Regions from separate parts of the Sediminibacillus dalangtanensis genome, predicted to be linked through region 4. Evidence: riboswitches for the same ligand, from Rfam matches in the RefSeq annotation. Region 4 holds a riboswitch; each other region holds the start of a gene.
The links. A riboswitch is a leader RNA that binds a small molecule or an ion and turns the genes downstream of it on or off. The one in region 4 is predicted to bind S-adenosylmethionine.
Positions count from the first base shown of each region.

Region 1: linked by a shared signal. The riboswitch ahead of ERJ70_RS13580 (methionine ABC transporter ATP-binding protein) and the one ahead of ERJ70_RS14125 (PLP-dependent aspartate aminotransferase family protein) in region 4 are both predicted to bind S-adenosylmethionine.
Region 2: linked by a shared signal. The riboswitch ahead of ERJ70_RS18160 (LLM class flavin-dependent oxidoreductase) and the one ahead of ERJ70_RS14125 (PLP-dependent aspartate aminotransferase family protein) in region 4 are both predicted to bind S-adenosylmethionine.
Region 3: linked by a shared signal. The riboswitch ahead of ERJ70_RS06430 (methionine ABC transporter ATP-binding protein) and the one ahead of ERJ70_RS14125 (PLP-dependent aspartate aminotransferase family protein) in region 4 are both predicted to bind S-adenosylmethionine.

Region 1 covers NZ_CP046956.1:2,701,236-2,705,525, forward strand. Annotated here, with positions in the region: gene ERJ70_RS13575 (methionine ABC transporter permease) at 9-677, opposite strand; gene ERJ70_RS13580 (methionine ABC transporter ATP-binding protein) at 667-1,692, opposite strand; SAM riboswitch class I at 1,809-1,922, opposite strand; gene ERJ70_RS13585 (TlpA family protein disulfide reductase) at 2,092-2,508, shown strand; gene ERJ70_RS13590 (hypothetical protein) at 2,505-2,831, opposite strand; gene ERJ70_RS13595 (thioredoxin family protein) at 3,382-3,687, opposite strand; gene ERJ70_RS13600 (toprim domain-containing protein) at 3,759-4,106, opposite strand.
Region 2 covers NZ_CP046956.1:3,716,193-3,720,482, forward strand. Annotated here, with positions in the region: gene ERJ70_RS18155 (ATP-grasp domain-containing protein) at 1-722, opposite strand, end outside; gene ERJ70_RS18160 (LLM class flavin-dependent oxidoreductase) at 784-1,833, opposite strand; SAM riboswitch class I at 1,954-2,061, opposite strand; gene helD (RNA polymerase recycling motor HelD) at 2,810-4,290, opposite strand, start outside.
Region 3 covers NZ_CP046956.1:1,260,193-1,264,482, forward strand. Annotated here, with positions in the region: gene ERJ70_RS06420 (MetQ/NlpA family ABC transporter substrate-binding protein) at 1-396, opposite strand, end outside; gene ERJ70_RS06425 (methionine ABC transporter permease) at 441-1,103, opposite strand; gene ERJ70_RS06430 (methionine ABC transporter ATP-binding protein) at 1,096-2,106, opposite strand; SAM riboswitch class I at 2,181-2,288, opposite strand; gene ERJ70_RS06435 (YwbE family protein) at 2,457-2,654, shown strand; gene ERJ70_RS06440 (HAD family hydrolase) at 2,834-3,622, opposite strand; gene ERJ70_RS06445 (hypothetical protein) at 3,786-4,290, shown strand, end outside.
Region 4 covers NZ_CP046956.1:2,811,329-2,815,618, reverse strand. Annotated here, with positions in the region: gene ERJ70_RS14135 (manganese catalase) at 1-175, opposite strand, end outside; SAM riboswitch class I at 409-516, shown strand; gene metX (homoserine O-acetyltransferase MetX) at 941-2,026, shown strand; SAM riboswitch class I at 2,056-2,164, shown strand; gene ERJ70_RS14125 (PLP-dependent aspartate aminotransferase family protein) at 2,251-4,035, shown strand; gene ERJ70_RS14120 (aliphatic sulfonate ABC transporter substrate-binding protein) at 4,065-4,290, shown strand, end outside.

The DNA of each region.
Region 1 (4,290 bases), 110 kb from region 4:
AAATTGCCTTATCTTTTATCTAATTTATTTGCGATATAATCGCCGATAAATTGAAAAATAAATACAATTATTACGATTAATACGGTACAGACAAACACCACGTCAAAATCGTGCCGTTGAAAACCGTAAAAGTACGCAAAGTCCCCAAGTCCCCCGGCGCCAATCACTCCGGCAACAGCCGTATAACCGATTAAAGCAATTGCTGTTACGGTAATCCCGGATACCAGAGCAGGTATTGATTCCGGAATCAGAACCTTGAAAATGATCGTGTGCGTTTTTGCTCCCATCGCTTTTGCAGCTTCCACTACACCTTTATCTACTTCCTTCAGGCCGATTTCCACCAACCTTGCATAGAACGGTGCAGAACCGATAATCAATGCGGGCAAAGCCGCTTTCGGACCACGAATCGTGCCGATAAGAAAATCCGTGAACGGGAAAAGCAATAAAATTAAAATAATAAAAGGAATTGCCCGAAAAATATTAACTAGTCCCGCAGCCAGGAAGTTCAGTATTTTATTCTGCCACAAACCACCTTTGGCTGTAAGAAATAACAGAAGTCCCAGCAAGATTCCCAGAACGACCGTTCCTGCGAGAGATATCAATGTCATATAGAATGTTTCACCGATCGCTGTCCAAATATCCTCCATTTTCACGTTTGGAAAAAGTTCACTCAGCATCTGCATCCACCTCCACTTCAACAGAGGTAGTTTTAATAAAGGCAATCGCTCTTGCTATCTCCTCGTCAGAGCCATCCATATGGACAAACAAGGTTCCATATGCCCCTTTTTGTGTTTGAGTTATTTTACCCTGAAGAATATTGACAGCCACATCAAACTGCTTTGACACCTGGCTTATCAACGCCTGATTGGTTGTTTCCCCAACAAAATGAAGCCTGGCGACTTTCCCGCTCTGATAATTTTCCAGTAAATGGAGCGACTCTTCTTGATCCTTGTCCCCCATGACCTGCTCCACAAACCGCTTGGTTACCGGCTGTTGCGGATGCAGAAAAACATCCAACACATCGCCTTGCTCTGCTACTCTGCCAGACTCCATCACAGCGACTCGGTGGCAAATCTTGCGAATGACATGCATCTCGTGTGTAATCAAAATAATGGTTAATCCTAATTTTTCATTAATATCCACAAGCAACCGCAAAATGGCATCTGTCGTATCCGGGTCAAGCGCCGATGTGGCTTCATCACATAACAGCACCTTTGGATTATTGGCCAACGCTCTGGCAATACCGACCCGCTGTTTTTGCCCCCCGCTTAATTGGGAAGGATAGGCATCCTCTCTTCCTTTAAGTCCGACTAATTCTATCAGTTCATCTACCCTGGCTCTCCTTTTTCCCTTCGGAATACCTGCTATTTCCAGAGGAAAAGCAATATTGTCACGAACGGTACGGGACCAGAGTAAGTTGAAATGTTGAAAAATCATTCCTATTTCCTGGCGTGATTTACGCAGCTGTTGCTTTCTCATTGCGGAAATTTCTTTCCCATCAATATAGATTTGTCCTTCAGTCGGATCTTCCAGCCGATTAAGCAGTCGGATGAAGGTGCTTTTACCAGCACCGCTGTAGCCGATCACTCCGAATATTTCACCTTTGCTTACTTCCAAGTTGAGATTATCGACAGCGAGGACATCCTGATGCTTGGCCGGATAAACTTTTTTCAAGCCTTTAATTGTGATCAACTTTCTTCCTCCTCAGCAGTACTTGCCGAACTACCTAATATATCTTTAGCGGGCATTAAAAAACGCCTTTCCGTTCACAAGAGAACAGAAAGACGCAGTAATACTACTTTCACGTTCTCTCATCTGCCAAAGCTCGTTGCTTCGCAGGAATTGGCACCATTTTAACCAGTAAACTGGTTAACGGTTGCCGGGCTTCAAAGGGCCAGTCCCTCCACCTCTCTTGATAAGAGATTGCTATATTTAATTAGGTCGTTCCTTAAGCGCTAAATAGGATTTTAGCATCAGGACAGTAGGGTGTCAAGCTAATTCATTAATAAGAAGTGCAATAATCGTTTTCCAATTTCAGGTATGATAGGATGATGAATGAGAATAACATACAGAGAAGTAAGGAGTGGTGGGATGAAAGCCCCGATTTTTGAGCTTCCGATATTGAATTCGGACAAGACCTATCAACTGAAAAAAGATCTAGGCAAGGTTATCGTGCTTACCTTCTGGGCATCCTGGTGCCCTGACTGTGCAGCAGATTTACCCAAAAAGGAACAGCTATATAAAACCATCAATAAAAAGGATGTAGAAATGCTGACTATAAATGTGACCGGGAGAGAGCGTTCGCCGGATGAAGCAGAGGCATTTCATAAGAATTTTCTGCAGCAGCCCACCTTGGCCGATGAAGGGACAAACGTTTACGATATGTACCGCTGTCAAGGAGTTCCCACTACTGTCATCATTGACAAGCAGGGCAATATTGCGGATAAGTTTGGTGACAAAGCCCCTTTTTTGTCCATCGTCGAAGCACTGGGCAGACAACTTGATTAAGGTAAGTAAAGTAGTGTTTCAAAGAGCAAACAGTCCCTGTACCTTCCCTTCCAGGAGGCAAGGTCAGCAGGAAACGCAGTCAACTTCCGCTCTCCGTTAAACAGTTTCTCCGCTATGTCCTTCTTTACGTCCAGTCGTAAAGATACAGCAGACGAGCTTTGCGGTTCAGCATGTAGTTCAACCATACCAGAATGAATTTCTACCCAAGCAGAGTAATCCTCCACGGTCACAATTATGCCCAAGTTCTTTCGCTCATACAGATGCGACAAATCATCGCGATTTTCCAGGCGTCGTTTCCACTCAACCAAAAGTTGTTCTGACAAATCTACCGCCTCCCTTTTAACAGTAGTTCGCCATCCACTATGTAATTCCTGCAAATAGGAAAGGCACATTGGTTGGAGCGTAAGCATGTGCAATAAAGAGGCCGTGACAAAAGCATGGCCACCAAAGCAAAAAAACGAACGAATCCTAAATACCAATCAAATTCGTTCGGTTATATTTGGATATTCTCTTTTTATCCTGTTGTTTGATGCGTGCTTCGAATCGCTACGGCAAGATACTTCGCTACGTTTTTGTGCTCTGATTTCCTCATGATCAAGGCAAGAATGAACCGTATTCTTCTATTGGCTGATAGGTATCTAAACAGTGAAGAAGACGAAAAATCTCCTGGTTTCCAGGCTGCTTTGCTTTCTATCCGTAACGGCAATAGGCAGAACTAGACAAAACGGTATCCTTTGCCAAGTTAGCTGAAGCCGTGCCCGCTGAAAGCGAAGTACCTTGCCGGAGTGGAAAATTGCACTTTTTTTATGAGAAGGGTAGGCTTTTTGCTCATCAAAAAAACCGAACGAATGGTGAAATCGTTCGGTTTTCATTTTAGTTACGATTCTTTTGTCCTAGGCTCTTTTTATTTCTGTATTTCTGCATCTTTTCTTGAATATGTATCAATGACTGAAAAGCGTAGACTTTTTCCTGCACCCGGCCATTTTCCACTATTAGCAGACAGGGAACACTTTCTACTTGATACGATTGCATGAAACCTGGAAAAAGAGAGGCATTCATTTCATGGAAAAGTGAAACCTCTTCTATTTGTTCTAATACTAATAGCATTTTCTCAGCCATTTTGCATGTCCCGCAAAAAGGTGTATGAATAAACACAAAGCCTTTTGAAAAATCCTTCAATTCGCGTTCATTCTTAATTTGCCACATATGATTCCGTCCCTCTTCCGTTTTGCAAATGGCTTATTCGCCGCTTATAGATAAAGTGGATTCACCGCTATACTTCTGCTCAATAGAGCTGCTGCTAATTCCGCCTCAGGAGTAGCTGCCACTTCCCTAAAGGTTTTATCTACATAGATATGTTCTGCATGAGGAAGTTCGATGGACAATTGCTTTCGCAATTTATGTCCTGCATTATCTTCATCCACCAGTATAAAGACATCCTTATTATCCAAATCATATTCTATCAACAGCTCTTCCAGCCTTTCGACACCCAAGGTACCGTTGGTGCAAATAATTTCGATTTTTTCATCGATTACTTTCTGAATCTGTACCTTGTCGGTCCGCCCCTCCACAATAATCACTTTATCAGCATCATTCATAGCGTTCACCTGCTTTTAGTCGGTAAGTTCAAAACTGCGGCCAGCTTGCTTAACAATAATCCCCTGTCACATTTACGGTAACAAGGGATTGCGTTCGCTCTCTTTAATCATTGTATTGATTATTTCTTATTTGATGCATGGCATAGGCAATATCATAAAAAAGAAGGCTCCGAATACGAAGAGG
Region 2 (4,290 bases), 900 kb from region 4:
AAATTCTCCACAATGCGGAACTTTGATTGATCCTCCGGTTGTTCTCCCACTGGGCAGAACAAGTCATCGATTGTGCAGGCATCTGCAGGACATAATTCGAATCCTTCCGACGTATCGACCTGAACAGCGTATAGAAACTTTCCGTCGATGAATTCACAGCGGGTAATATATGGCTCGGGTGCCTGTATATATTCCTGAACAAGGGTGATGCCATCGACCGGCTCATCAAAATCGGGGCCATCCAAGTACTCCTTCAATCCGTCGATGGTATGGAACAACTGAACTCCCAACCCTTTTCCTGCCCTGTTGTGTTTCGTGATGAATGATGCTGCATTGAGTTTTTCAGCCGCATCCACAATCTGCTCCTTGCCGACAGCTGCCAGCGTTTTCGGAGTACGGATTCCCGCTTCATTCAACGCCATATACTGATTGACCTTGCTCAATTCAAGTCGAAGTGCACTGCTGCCATTGATCACCGTGCGCCCGTGTCGCTCCAGCCATGCTAAAACCGCCTCCGTCAATTCAGGGGCATATCGATGATCTCTTGTATGGGATGAAGCACTAATCCGGCTATAAAAGATCCCTTCGGGTGGTTCTTCTGTTAAATCGACCATCCCCTGGTCTAAAAACCATTCTTCATAAGGAACCTCCAGCTCCTCCAATCGTTTGGTCAGGTGTTCGGTCCACTCACTGTTTTCATGGATTACATATACTTTGCTCATTCTGCCGTCTCCTCTCCTTGGTGTGGTTTCGTTTCAAGTTATTTAAATAACTGGCGTCTTTTTATTTAAATAACTGGCGTCTTTTTTCCTCCACAAGCGGCATCACTTGTTCTGAAAAACGTTTCATCTCTTCAAGTTGCGGGGAAAACTGCAATAACAGTAAATCCAATCCTGCTTCTTCATATGCCGCGATCCGTTCCGCAATTTGTTCCGGTGTACCAATTAAATTTGGACGAAGACCCCGATTCGAAACCGAGTAATCGTTCCGTTTCACCTGCTGCTCCAGCTGTGACTTGCTGATAAAATCCTGGTAACCGGCATATCCAGCCGTATCCTTCACATCGGTAATTCGTCTCCATTCTTCCAGTGCTTCTTCCTCAGTGTCTCGGCAAATTACATAAGCCGCCATACCAAACGAGTGGAATGCTGGCTGGCCGGCTTCTTCCCGCCGAACCTTCATTTCCGCTATCTTGCTTGCAATTTCATCGACCGTGCCTCCGTGCATGACATAAGCGTCACAGGAATCGACAATCGCCTGTTTGCCACGGTCGCTTTCGCCTCCCGCATACACAGTCGGATAAGGTTTTTGAACCGGCTTGGGAGCCAGCTTGGCATTGTTCACTTCATAATAGTTGCCATGGTAAGAGAATGTCTCTTCCTGCCACATCCCTTTTAACACATCCAGAAATTCTTCTGTCCGGTCATACCGCTCATCGTGAGCGGTAAACGCTCCACCATATTGTTTCGCTTCTTCTTCCCACCACGCTGAGACAACGTTCAGTGTGAACCGGCCGTTACTGATATGATCAATGTTCGCTGCCATTTTTGCTGCTACAGCAGGATTGTGGAACCCGGGACGTACCGCGGTCATGATTTCAATTTTTTCCGTCACTGCTGCCAGTCCGGCTGCTGTCGACCATGCTTCCAGGGAATCGGCATCGATTCCTTTTATGTCGTTTAAATATAACTCAGCAATCAGCGTGGTATCATAGCCCCATTTTTCTGCTGACTGAATCACTTGTTTGGCATAATCAAAGGTTGGGGGCATCTGTTCATCCTCTACGTTTCGCAACCATCCGCCGAAAATCGGCAGCCAAAATCCATACTTCATGTTATCTCTCCCCTGCCTGAATACTAATGATTTTTTGTTTCCGAATAAGACCTTAGTCGAAACCGAGTGTTATAAAAAAGCCTTCTCCCGGAGAGGAAGAAGGCTTTTTTGTCAATCTGCTTCTTATCTCTCAGAGTACATTTACTCTGCAGGATTTGGCACCTTCCTGAATTATCAGTGGGTTGCCGGGCTTCATCGGGCCTTTCCCTCCGCCTCTCTTCATAAGAATCGTTATTCGGTTGAAGTAATCTTATCAAATAACTCGGGTTAATTGCAACTGGTTGATTTCCCTAATTACATTGATTTTGTTTTTCATAAAACCTATAAACTGTGAATTAACTTGAATGTGTCTTCCTGACATCCGGCCTTTATTTAGGTTGGAGAACAGCGCTGAGGAAATACCCTACGCTTTCCGCGGGCGGCTGGTGAGCTTCCTCGAGCTAACGCTCTGCGGGATCTCTCCGAGGCCTTTGCTCCCGCAGGAGTCTCCGGGTATTTCCTCAGCTAGGAATAGCTTCCTGTTTTTAAGCGAGTATACTAGACATATTTTTCTTCATTCAATAGCATGAAACATCTTATCAAAAGACATTTCTAGGAAAACAAGCAGAAAGACCGAGAGAAGAGGAAAAGACGTACATATCCTCACAAGCGTTTTATTAAGAGGTTTAATGCCTGCGATAATCAGCAAACTTCTTAGCGCAGGTAGCATACGAAGACTCCAGCGGGAACAGCGCGAGCTGAAGATCCACTTGGTAAAGCGGTTTTCTTTACCAAGTTAGCTGAAGCCGTGTCCGCGGAAAGCGAAGTATGCTACCGAAGCGGTGGGTAACACGCTTTTTGAATAGGCAACGGAGCTTCCCATTAAAGTTACTGCATAGTTTCTATCAACTCTCAAGACGAAACAATAAAGTCTAGGAAAAGTGTGCTTGTTTTGGCTGACGCCCAATTCGGACGGAAATGGTTAGATTTCTCTTGCCTAAGCCCTGTCATACAAGTCTTCCGGTAGCTGTTGCAAAAAGGCGGACACTGGACCGATCGAGAACACAGCCAGTTCATGCATCGCCCTCGTACATGCCGTGTAAAGCAAATTCCGCTCCAGTTCCCGGTAATATTGAGCAGCGGAAGCATTATAGATAATCGCCGCATCAAACTCAATTCCTTTTGCCAGATAAGCAGGTATCACAAGCAGCCCTTTTTGAAAGGTGTGCGTTTCTTCATCCATCAGCTTTGCTTCTGTTTCCTCGCGTAATAATTGATACGCCTCCCGGCTCTCCTCCATCGTTTTGCATATGACAGCGATCGTTTGGTGATTTGCAGCGGTATAGCCTTTTATTGTCTGCAGTAGTTGCTGTTTTAACTTTTGTTTATCAGGTACTTGGGTTAACAATGGCTTTGAACCTTCCCGGTTGAACGGCTCAATGACATCGCCGCCTGGCATAAAGGCTTTGGTAAACTCCACAATTTGCCTCGTGGAACGATAACTTCTTGTCAGGGTGATCCGTTCGTGCTTTGCTTCCAATTCAGAAGAAAGCAGGGTTTCTTCCGTGGAGGCATGCGCATAAATCGCTTGGTTGTAATCCCCTAAAAGCGTCATCCTGCTAAGAGGGAAAACCTCTTGGAAATAAGCAAACTGGAACGGGGAGTAATCCTGGGCTTCGTCGATGAATAAATGCCTGATGGACCGATTCACCTGAAAGCCGACCAGTCGATTATAAAAGTATAAGTATGGTGCAGCTTCTTCCCAGGTTAATTTTCTTTGCTCCAGTAACTCCAGTGATTGCCGGCAAATTGCCGGCCAATTTTCCGGAAGCTTTACTCCATCGACTACTAACTCAGCATCAAACAGCTTGTGAAAAGTTTTTTCCGCATGAAAGAAGCGCCGGCGCTTTATTTTTTGGCGCAACGGCTGGAAGTTATCGTCAATCACCTTTTGACGGAGCAGTTCCTCTTCGCGTACAAAGTCATAATAAGGGTCATCAGAGGATGCGTCCTCTTCCTGTAATTGCTGGTACACCGAAAGAAAGTCTTCTTTTTCTAAAAGCTGTCCTTCTTCCAATACCCAGTCCTCCTGCAGCTGTCCCTTTGCATACTTGTCCACTTGTTTCAATAACCATTTGGCAGTCGCCTCCATCCTATTCGGGAGATTCATCGCCGGATCAAGCCCATAAAAGTATTCCGCTATCAATTTTTTATCGACGATCACCGTTCCACGAAAAGTGACATTCCTGAATTCGATTCCGCCAGTATGCAATCCTTCGATAAACTGATCCATTAATTGTTTATACTGCATTCCCGCCTTGAACGTCATCGCGGATAGCCGCGTATTATAATCCGGTTCCTGGCTTGCAGCCAGGTAATATTCCATTTGGGCAAAAGGCGTTTCAATGTCAAAACGACCGCCTAGGCGCTGTTCCAAATATTCATGAAAGGTCGTCTGCTGCATGTTCTCTTCTCCCA
Region 3 (4,290 bases), 1.6 Mb from region 4:
GTCTTTACTGTCATATGTGTTGGAGTAGAGTCCCATCGGTGCTGTCGGTACAATGATTACTTCTGATAAGTCCATGTTGTTTTCTTCTGCAAAAGATTCCATGTAGATTTTATGTTGGAACAAGTTGGCGTCCAAGTCGCCGTTCGCCAACGAATTATTCGGCTGAATATAGTCGGTGAATTCCTTATTTTCCACGGTATAGCCTTTTTCCTCAAGAAGTGGAGCGATGGCTTTATTGACCATATCGCTGTATGGTCCGGTTGTGGCACCAAAGGTTATCTCTTTTTTGCCACTGTCGCTTCCTTCGCCATTACTTCCGCTGTCACCTTCATCTGAGCCGCAGGCAGCCAACACCGTAAGTAGTAAAATCGTCAAAAAGGTTAATAATTTTTTCATTCTCGTTCCTCCTCATTCTTCGTTGATAAACTATTTATTATTTCTCAGCGTTTGTTGACCGCTTTAGCGATAAAATCACCGAGATACTGCACAAATTGAACTAATACAATCAATACGATGACAGTGGTGAACATCACCGTATCATCATAGCGGTAATAGCCATACCGGATAGCCAAGTCGCCGATACCGCCGCCTCCAACCGTGCCTGCCATTGCTGAGTAACCGATCAGGCTGATGGCCGTGATGGTCAATCCGCTGATAAGGCCGGGTTTCGCTTCTGGAAAGATGATGTCTTTGATAATCATCCACGGAGAAGCCCCGACGGCAACGGCAGCTTCGACAACACCTTTATCGATTTCCCTGGCAGCCGATTCGACAATACGGGCATAAAAGGGAATGGCGGCCACCGATAAGGAAACCGATGCAGCCAGTGGACCGATGGTTGTGTGGGTCAGCCATTTGGTAAAGGGAATCAGGAAAACGAGTAAAATAATAAATGGTATCGATCGAATTAAATTAACAATGATTCCGACAACCAGTTTTACAAATTTGTTTTCCAGAAATAGTCCTTTATCGGTGACATAAAGCAAAATCCCCATCGGCAAACCGATAACAATTGCCACCAGCAAGCTTATTCCTACCATCAGCATTGTTTCAAAAAAAGCGGTATTCAGCTCAGGCAAAATGTCGATTATCCGATCAAGCATGCTGAATCACCTCCAGCTGATTGACGCGCTCTTTTAAGTAAGCAATCGCTTTGTCTACTTCGGTTTGTTCACCGGTCATTTCCATAATGAAAATACCGAGCGGTGTTTCACCGATATATTCGACTTTTCCATGCAAGATATTCCCCCGAACCTGGAAAGACTGCAACATATCGGATACAACGGCTTCCCCGGCGATGTCACCGCGGAATTGGAGCCGCATCAAGGTTCCGGTGCAGTTTTCCAACAATTTGGCCGGCAGTTCAAAGCTAAGGACAGTTTGAATGAATGCTTTGGTGAGCGGTTCGGTCGGATTGGCGAAAATTTCATAGGTAGATCCTTCTTCGATGACGCGTCCATCCTGCATGACCGCACAGCGATTGCAGATTTCTTTGACAACTTCCATTTCGTGGGTAATGATGACAATCGTAATGCCAAACTCCTGATTGATTTTTTTCAGCAGCTTTAATATCGACTTCGTCGTACCCGGATCAAGAGCGGAAGTCGCCTCATCACAAAGCAGGACCTTCGGATTGTTTGCAAGGGCCCGGGCGATGCTCACCCGTTGTTTTTGACCACCGCTAAGTTGAGCGGGATAGTCGTTCGCTTTTTCACGTAAGCCGACTAATTCAAGCAATTCCAAAACGCGATTTTTCCGTTTGGATTTGGGGACCCCGGCAGCTTTTAAAGCAAAGGTGACATTCTCGAAGACCGTTTTAGATGAAACCAGGTAAAACCCCTGGAAAATCATCCCGATCGACTGTCTTGCTACCCGGAGTTCCCTGCTGGATAAGTTCAACAAATCCACTCCGTCGATCCATACTTTGCCGGTAGTCGGCCGCTCCAAAATATTCATACAGCGGAGCAATGTGCTTTTTCCGGCTCCGCTATACCCGACGATGCCGTAGATTTCCCCTTTATTGATGTCAAGGGAAACATCGTCAACGCCGTTCACCAAGCCGGCTTTTGTTTTAAATACCTTACTAACCTTTTCAATTGTAATCATCCTGTTCACCCCATACATCGTCCGAAAAATAAAAAAACTCTTTCATTCAGAAAGAGGGAAGAAAAACTATTCAATCCTTATCTTTCAGAATGAATCACCATTCTGCAGGAGGTAGCACCACTCCGCATGGAAGGTTGCTGTGACGTCGACAGGCCTGTTCCCTCGGTCACTCTGGATAAGATTTTTAGCTATGTAATTTGTAAGTAAGATAGATTCTATCATAATTGGCTGATAAATGTTTGTCAATGTAATTTAATTGGTAAAAATCAAAAAATTACAGAAGGTTTTCATGGAAACGCCGGGGTTTTAATGGTAAGATGCAAACAGCAATGATGGAAGGAGTGACCTTGTTGGATGGAAGAAAACGCAGCAACATAAACCCGGGTGATACAGTGGATATTGTCCTGAAAAAAGACCAGCGGTCCGGAAATTTGACCAGGGGGATTGTGCGGGATATCCTCACTAATTCAAGCGAACATCCGCATGGAATCAAAGTCCGTTTGGAAGATGGACAGGTTGGAAGGGTCAAGTCCGTCCATAAGGTTTGAAAATGGATGAAATAAAACAAAGGAGCGACCGTCATTTTTAAGAACAGACGGATCGCTCCTTTTTTATATGTTAGTTGGAATCTAGCCTTCTAAGTTTGAAGTTCTGTCTCTGTGGGGAATAATCCCTTCCTCGGCTGTCCTTAAGCTTGCCGGGGTGAGCGAGACATCCCGCGTTTTTCTTAATTTAGCAGTCCCAAGCTTTGCAGTCCTTTATAGATGCCGGAATCTTCTACAGTCGTTGTCCGATGCTTGGCATATTGGAAAAGATCAGGGTGAGCATTCCCCATGGCAAATCCTTCGCCGACTGCCTGCATTAACTGTTTGTCATTCATGCCATCTCCGAAAGCGATCGCGCTTTCTTTCGGGATTTGCAGTCTATCGAGTAACTTCGCCACAGCTTTTCCTTTATTGACACTGTCTCTTATGACATCGTAGCAATGGTCCAGTCCACTTACGTTTACTTGGGAAAAATCAATGTCATCCTCTACTTTGTAAAGCGTAGTATCTGTTTTCGAAAGCTTCATTAAGGTAACACCCAAAATCTCATCGATCACTTCTGGCCCGAATATGGCGTTTTTCTTTAATTCAAATACATCGATGAACTGCTTGACGACATCGGCTTCCATCGAAGTATAATAATTTTTTTCACTTGTATAAAGCACCATTTCATGTCCATGGCGGCTGGCCGTTTCAGTGAATTTTCGAACCGTATCAGCCTTCAGCGGTTCATCGACAATTACTTCATCCCGGTAGATGGCAAAAGCGCCGTTATAACCGATAAAGGAATGGATGTCGAGTTCCGTGGCGATATCAGCGATTTCATGGAGTGGACGGCCAGTTGCCAGGAAAACCTCCACACCTTTTTCTTTGACCTCCAGCACTGCTTGTCTGGTGGAGTCTTGGATTGTATGATCAGGACGCAGAATAGTGCCATCAATGTCTAAAAACAAAACCTTGTAATCGCTCATGTGATTCTCCTTTTGCTTGATTGATTATACGTTAACTAGAAAGAATCTTATCACATCTTTTGATTTTAATGAAAACTTTGCCCTTATTTTTGGGTAATACGTGATAAGGGCCGTTATGGTAAAATAGGCAAAAACGAAGCGTCTAAAATACGGGAGAGCAGACATGAAAAACTTACATAAGCAAGTAATCGATTTTCGAAACGGAGATTTTACAGAAAGTATAGGAAAGCTTGGAATTAAAGACGATTTTCTTATCATTGCTGGAATGGAGGTGTTTCCTCCTTTCAGAACACCATTTGGCGAACTTTTTCTGAAAGATGATTTTGAACTGGAAGGCCCGGGGATGAATGGTCGCCTGGTACCCGTGATACAGGAAAACCTGGGGAAGATTGTCAGTAACTTGAAAGCTGTCCGATTTTACATAGGACACGAGCAAGATATAATACAGACGCCGAGTAAGGAAGAAATACAACATAGGGTTGATGATGTCAATCAGCAGTACGACTGCCTGGACAGCGAACAAGTGCAGCGCTGGCTATATCAAAACAATTCAGATTATCGACGTAAAATAGCATCTGCCAGAGAATGTACTGAACAAACAATCCAAACCTTGTATATTTCCAATCTGGATTTTCCTGATGTAAAAGAAACGGCGGCTGATTATTTAC
Region 4 (4,290 bases):
TCAAGTCTTTATACTTTTCGTTTCCGCGCGTGTTGAAGCCTTGGAAAAGATACTGCATCGCTACGGACATTTCACCGAATTGTCCACCTAAGATCTCCTGGAGCTGCTTGGCAAAGAGTGGGTCGGACTTTTCTGGTTTTGCATGATACTGAAGTTCTTTTCTGTGAAAAAACAAGTGAAAAACCACCTTTTTAAGTAATTTCGTCTGCTTTCTTCTGACTTCGATATCGCTGGCGGGCCCGTCCTATCGCGACAGTTAACATCTTCCCGCAAGTAACGGGAAATAAACGGTTTATTCTTATTTTTTCTTAATAATAATTTTAAAAAATGAAATAGGCAGAAAACCTGTTGACAGGTTTTCTGCTACATGCTAGAATTCTGGTTACAATCAAAACGGAATATTGCGAATACTTATCCAGAGAGGTGGAGGGACTGGCCCGATGAAACCCGGCAACCTTTAAGCCACGGCTTAAAAAGGTGCTAATTCCTGCTGAGCGAAAGCTTGGAAGATAAGGAGTGAATTGATAACCAATGCCTCTCTATCTTCTGGAGAGGCATTTTTTTATTGTGTAGGAAATTTATAAATTTAACTGTCTGTGGATCATTATTGGCTGAACCAGCCACATCCAGCTCCAGCGCTTACCCCCTCGAGGTCTTAAGCCCACCCTCTGTGTGGCAAAAAGCGCCAAGCCGAGGCTATTCTTAAGCTTGTCGGAGGCCCAAACGATGTGGGTCATGCAGGCGTTGCCACAGGACGTGGCGACTCTAGCCTGTACTCCTTTAAACAGGCGCTTGCGCTTTTGTCCTGCCTTCCTGGACAGTTAACTGGGAGGCAAACAACTGGAAAAGTGATAAAGAATATCCATATGGGTTCGCTGTGGCGAATGGATTGAGAAATGAGCAAATCAATTGAAAACAAGAAAGGTGGTGGATCCGTCGTATGGAAGTGAAAACAGCTGTTGAGAGGAAGACCGGTACTGTCAACATAGGAGAACTCGAGTTGGAATCCGGTACCGTGATCCAGGAGGTTGAGCTTGCCTACGAACGGGTTGGATTGGCCGAGGGACCGGCAATCCTAGTCTGTCATGCATTGACCGGCAGCCAACATGCAGCTGGTGACCAGGATATGCCAGGCTACTGGGCAGAAATGATCACCCCTGGGGGCTTTATCGATAGTGATCGGTTCCAAGTTATTTCATTCAACGTATTGGGCGGCTGCAATGGTTCGACCGGACCGCTTAGTCTAGACCCTCGGACAGGAGAGCCCTACCAGGCCAAGTTTCCGTTTATAACGGTCCGCGATATGGTCCGTGCCCAACAGATGGCACTTGAAAAATTGGGTATCGACCATTTGACCGCAGTCATAGGCGGGTCGCTCGGCGGGATGCAAGTATTGGAGTGGGGAGTGATGTACCCTGACAAAATGGACCGTTTGATCCCATTGGCTGTCACGCCGTACTTGACCGACTATGCGATTGCATTTAACAATATCGCAAGGCTTGCCATTCTTCATGACCCGAATTGGAACAATGGCAATTATACCGAAGGAACCATACCGGAGAGTGGATTGAGTCTGGCACGTATGGTGGGGATGATCACATACCGATCGGGAGATTTGTTCAATGAACGTTTTTCCAGGAAGCAGCGTGCCCCTGCCGGGAACTTCCACGATGAAATTGCCTATGAAATCGAATCCTATCTTGATTACCAGGGGAAAAAGCTGACCAAACGTTTTGATGCCAACAGTTATTTGTATTTGTTGAAGGCGATGGATACCCATGATATCGGGCGTGGTCGCGACGGTTGGCAACAGGCCGCTTCCCGGATTGAAGCACCGGTAACGGCGCTGGGTTACAGCGGGGATTTGCTGTTTCCGCCGGGTTCGCTGGAACAGTTCATCGACCAGTTGAAACAGAATGGGAAAGAGGCAGAATACACGTTGATTGATACCAGTTTCGGGCATGACGGTTTTCTGGTCGAATTTGAAAAATGGGGAAGCATTATTAAATCGGGATTGGAAAACTAATACACAAAGACAAGACAATTTAATATGGACTCTTATCCAGAGAGGCTGAGGGACTGGCCCGATGAAGCCCGGCAACCTTCAAGTCGAATTGACTTGAAAGGTGCTAATTCCTGCAGGAGTAATCCTGGTAGATAAGAGGAGAGATTGTGTGATCAGTCCTCTTCTTATGAAGAGGGCTTTTTGTTTTGGCTGATAAAAAGTTAATTAACAGGAGGAATAGAAACATGGCAAATACTTATGATTTAGAAACGTTATCACTTCACGGCGGTCAGTCCCCGGATCCGACAACAGGGTCGCGAGCTGTCCCAATCTATCAAACTACTTCCTATGTGTTCCACGATACAGAACATGCAGAGCGGTTGTTCGCTCTCGATGAACCGGGAAACATTTATTCCCGTTTGGGAAATCCGACTGTAGATGTTTTTGAAAAACGGCTGGCTTTGTTGGAGGAAGGCGTGGCGGCAGTCGGTGTATCTTCCGGTATGGCAGCTATCACATTATCGATTCTTAACCTGGCCAGTGCAGGGGATGAAATTGTAGCTGCCACCAACTTATATGGCGGTACGTACAATTTGTTCTCGACCACCCTGCCGCGTTATGGCATCAAGGTAAACTTTGTCGATCCGACCGATCCTGAAAATTTCCGCGCGGCGATTACCGATAAAACCAAAGCAGTGTATGGAGAAATCATCGGCAATCCCAGTCTGCACGTGCTCGATGTCGAAAAAGTTGCGGGAATCGCCCATGAACATGGGGTGCCGCTGATCATTGACAACACCTTTGCTACACCACATGTTTGCAAGCCAATCACACTTGGAGCAGATATTGTCGTTCACTCGGCAACCAAATGGATTGGAGGGCATGGCACTTCGATTGGCGGGGTGATCGTCGATGGTGGAAGATTTGATTGGAATTCGGAAAAATACCCCCAGTTTACGGACCCGGATCCGAGCTACAATGGCATCCGCTATGCCGTGGATTTCGGAACATTGGCGTTCAGCACCAAAGTAAGGGTGCAGCTGCTGCGTGATTTCGGAGCTTCGCTGAGTCCTTTCAACGCTTTTTTGCTGCTGCAAGGCCTGGAAACTTTGCATCTGCGCGTTGAACGGCATAACCAGAATGCGGTGGAGCTTGCCCGTTACTTAAAGGACCATCCGGCAGTGGAATGGGTGTCCTATCCAGGATTGGAGGAGCATCCGTCCCACCAGCAAGCAAGTGAAACCTTGCAGCACGGGTACGGTTCAATCGTCAATTTTGGCATTAAGGGCGGGAAAGAAGCAGGCCGCAAGTTAATCAACAATGTGGCTTTATGGTCGCATCTAGCCAATGTCGGAGATGCCAAATCGTTGATCATCCATCCGGCCTCCACGACCCACCAGCAGCTGTCACCGGAGGAATTGGAACGGACCGGAGTCAAAGCGGAGCTCGTCCGGCTGTCGGTGGGGATCGAGTCGGTGAGAGATTTGATCAACGATTTGGATGCAGCATTGGCAAAAGCGACGGGGCAACAAAAGGAGAGCGGACCAGAAATCGTCATCAACGATGAGGGAGTAATCCGCTGGGCATTGCAGTCCCCGACAGAACGGGTCGAAACCGACGGGAAAGAAACACAGCGTCAAAAAACATTGGCGATTGTTGGACTGAGCGGCAAAGAGGCGAGACCAAGCCATCGCCTGGCTAGGAAAATGCAGCGGCTTGGCTATAAAATCATACCGGTGAATCCACGGGAAACGGAAATTTTAGGAGAAAAGGCATACCCAGACTTGAAAAGCATTCCGGAACCGATCGATATCGTCCAGGTATTCAGAAGTCCGGAAGCCGCAATCGGAATCGCCCGCGAAGCAGCGGAAGTCCGGCCGAAAATTTTCTGGCTGCAAGAAGGAGTTGTTTCGGATGAAGCGGCCGAAATTGCCAGAAATGCTGGGCTTCAGGTGGTCCATAACCGCTGCACGTACAAAGAAGCGCAGCGCTTACGTGGAACGATTACGACTTACGCCTGTGAAATATAAAAATCATACCAACGACGAGGAGGATACCCATGAATCGCATCCCATTGATAGATATAAGAAGTTTTTTAGCTCTGACGGCTTTGGCGGTGATTATTATCGTTACTGCCGGCTGTTCATCGAGCGCAAGTTCGGAAGGAGCGCCAGATAAGATACGGCTTGACTATGCGTACTATTCACCGACCAGCCTGGTGTTGAAAAAATTCGGCTGGGCAGAGGAAGAATTTGAAGAAGAGGGCATCGACATAGAATGGGCAC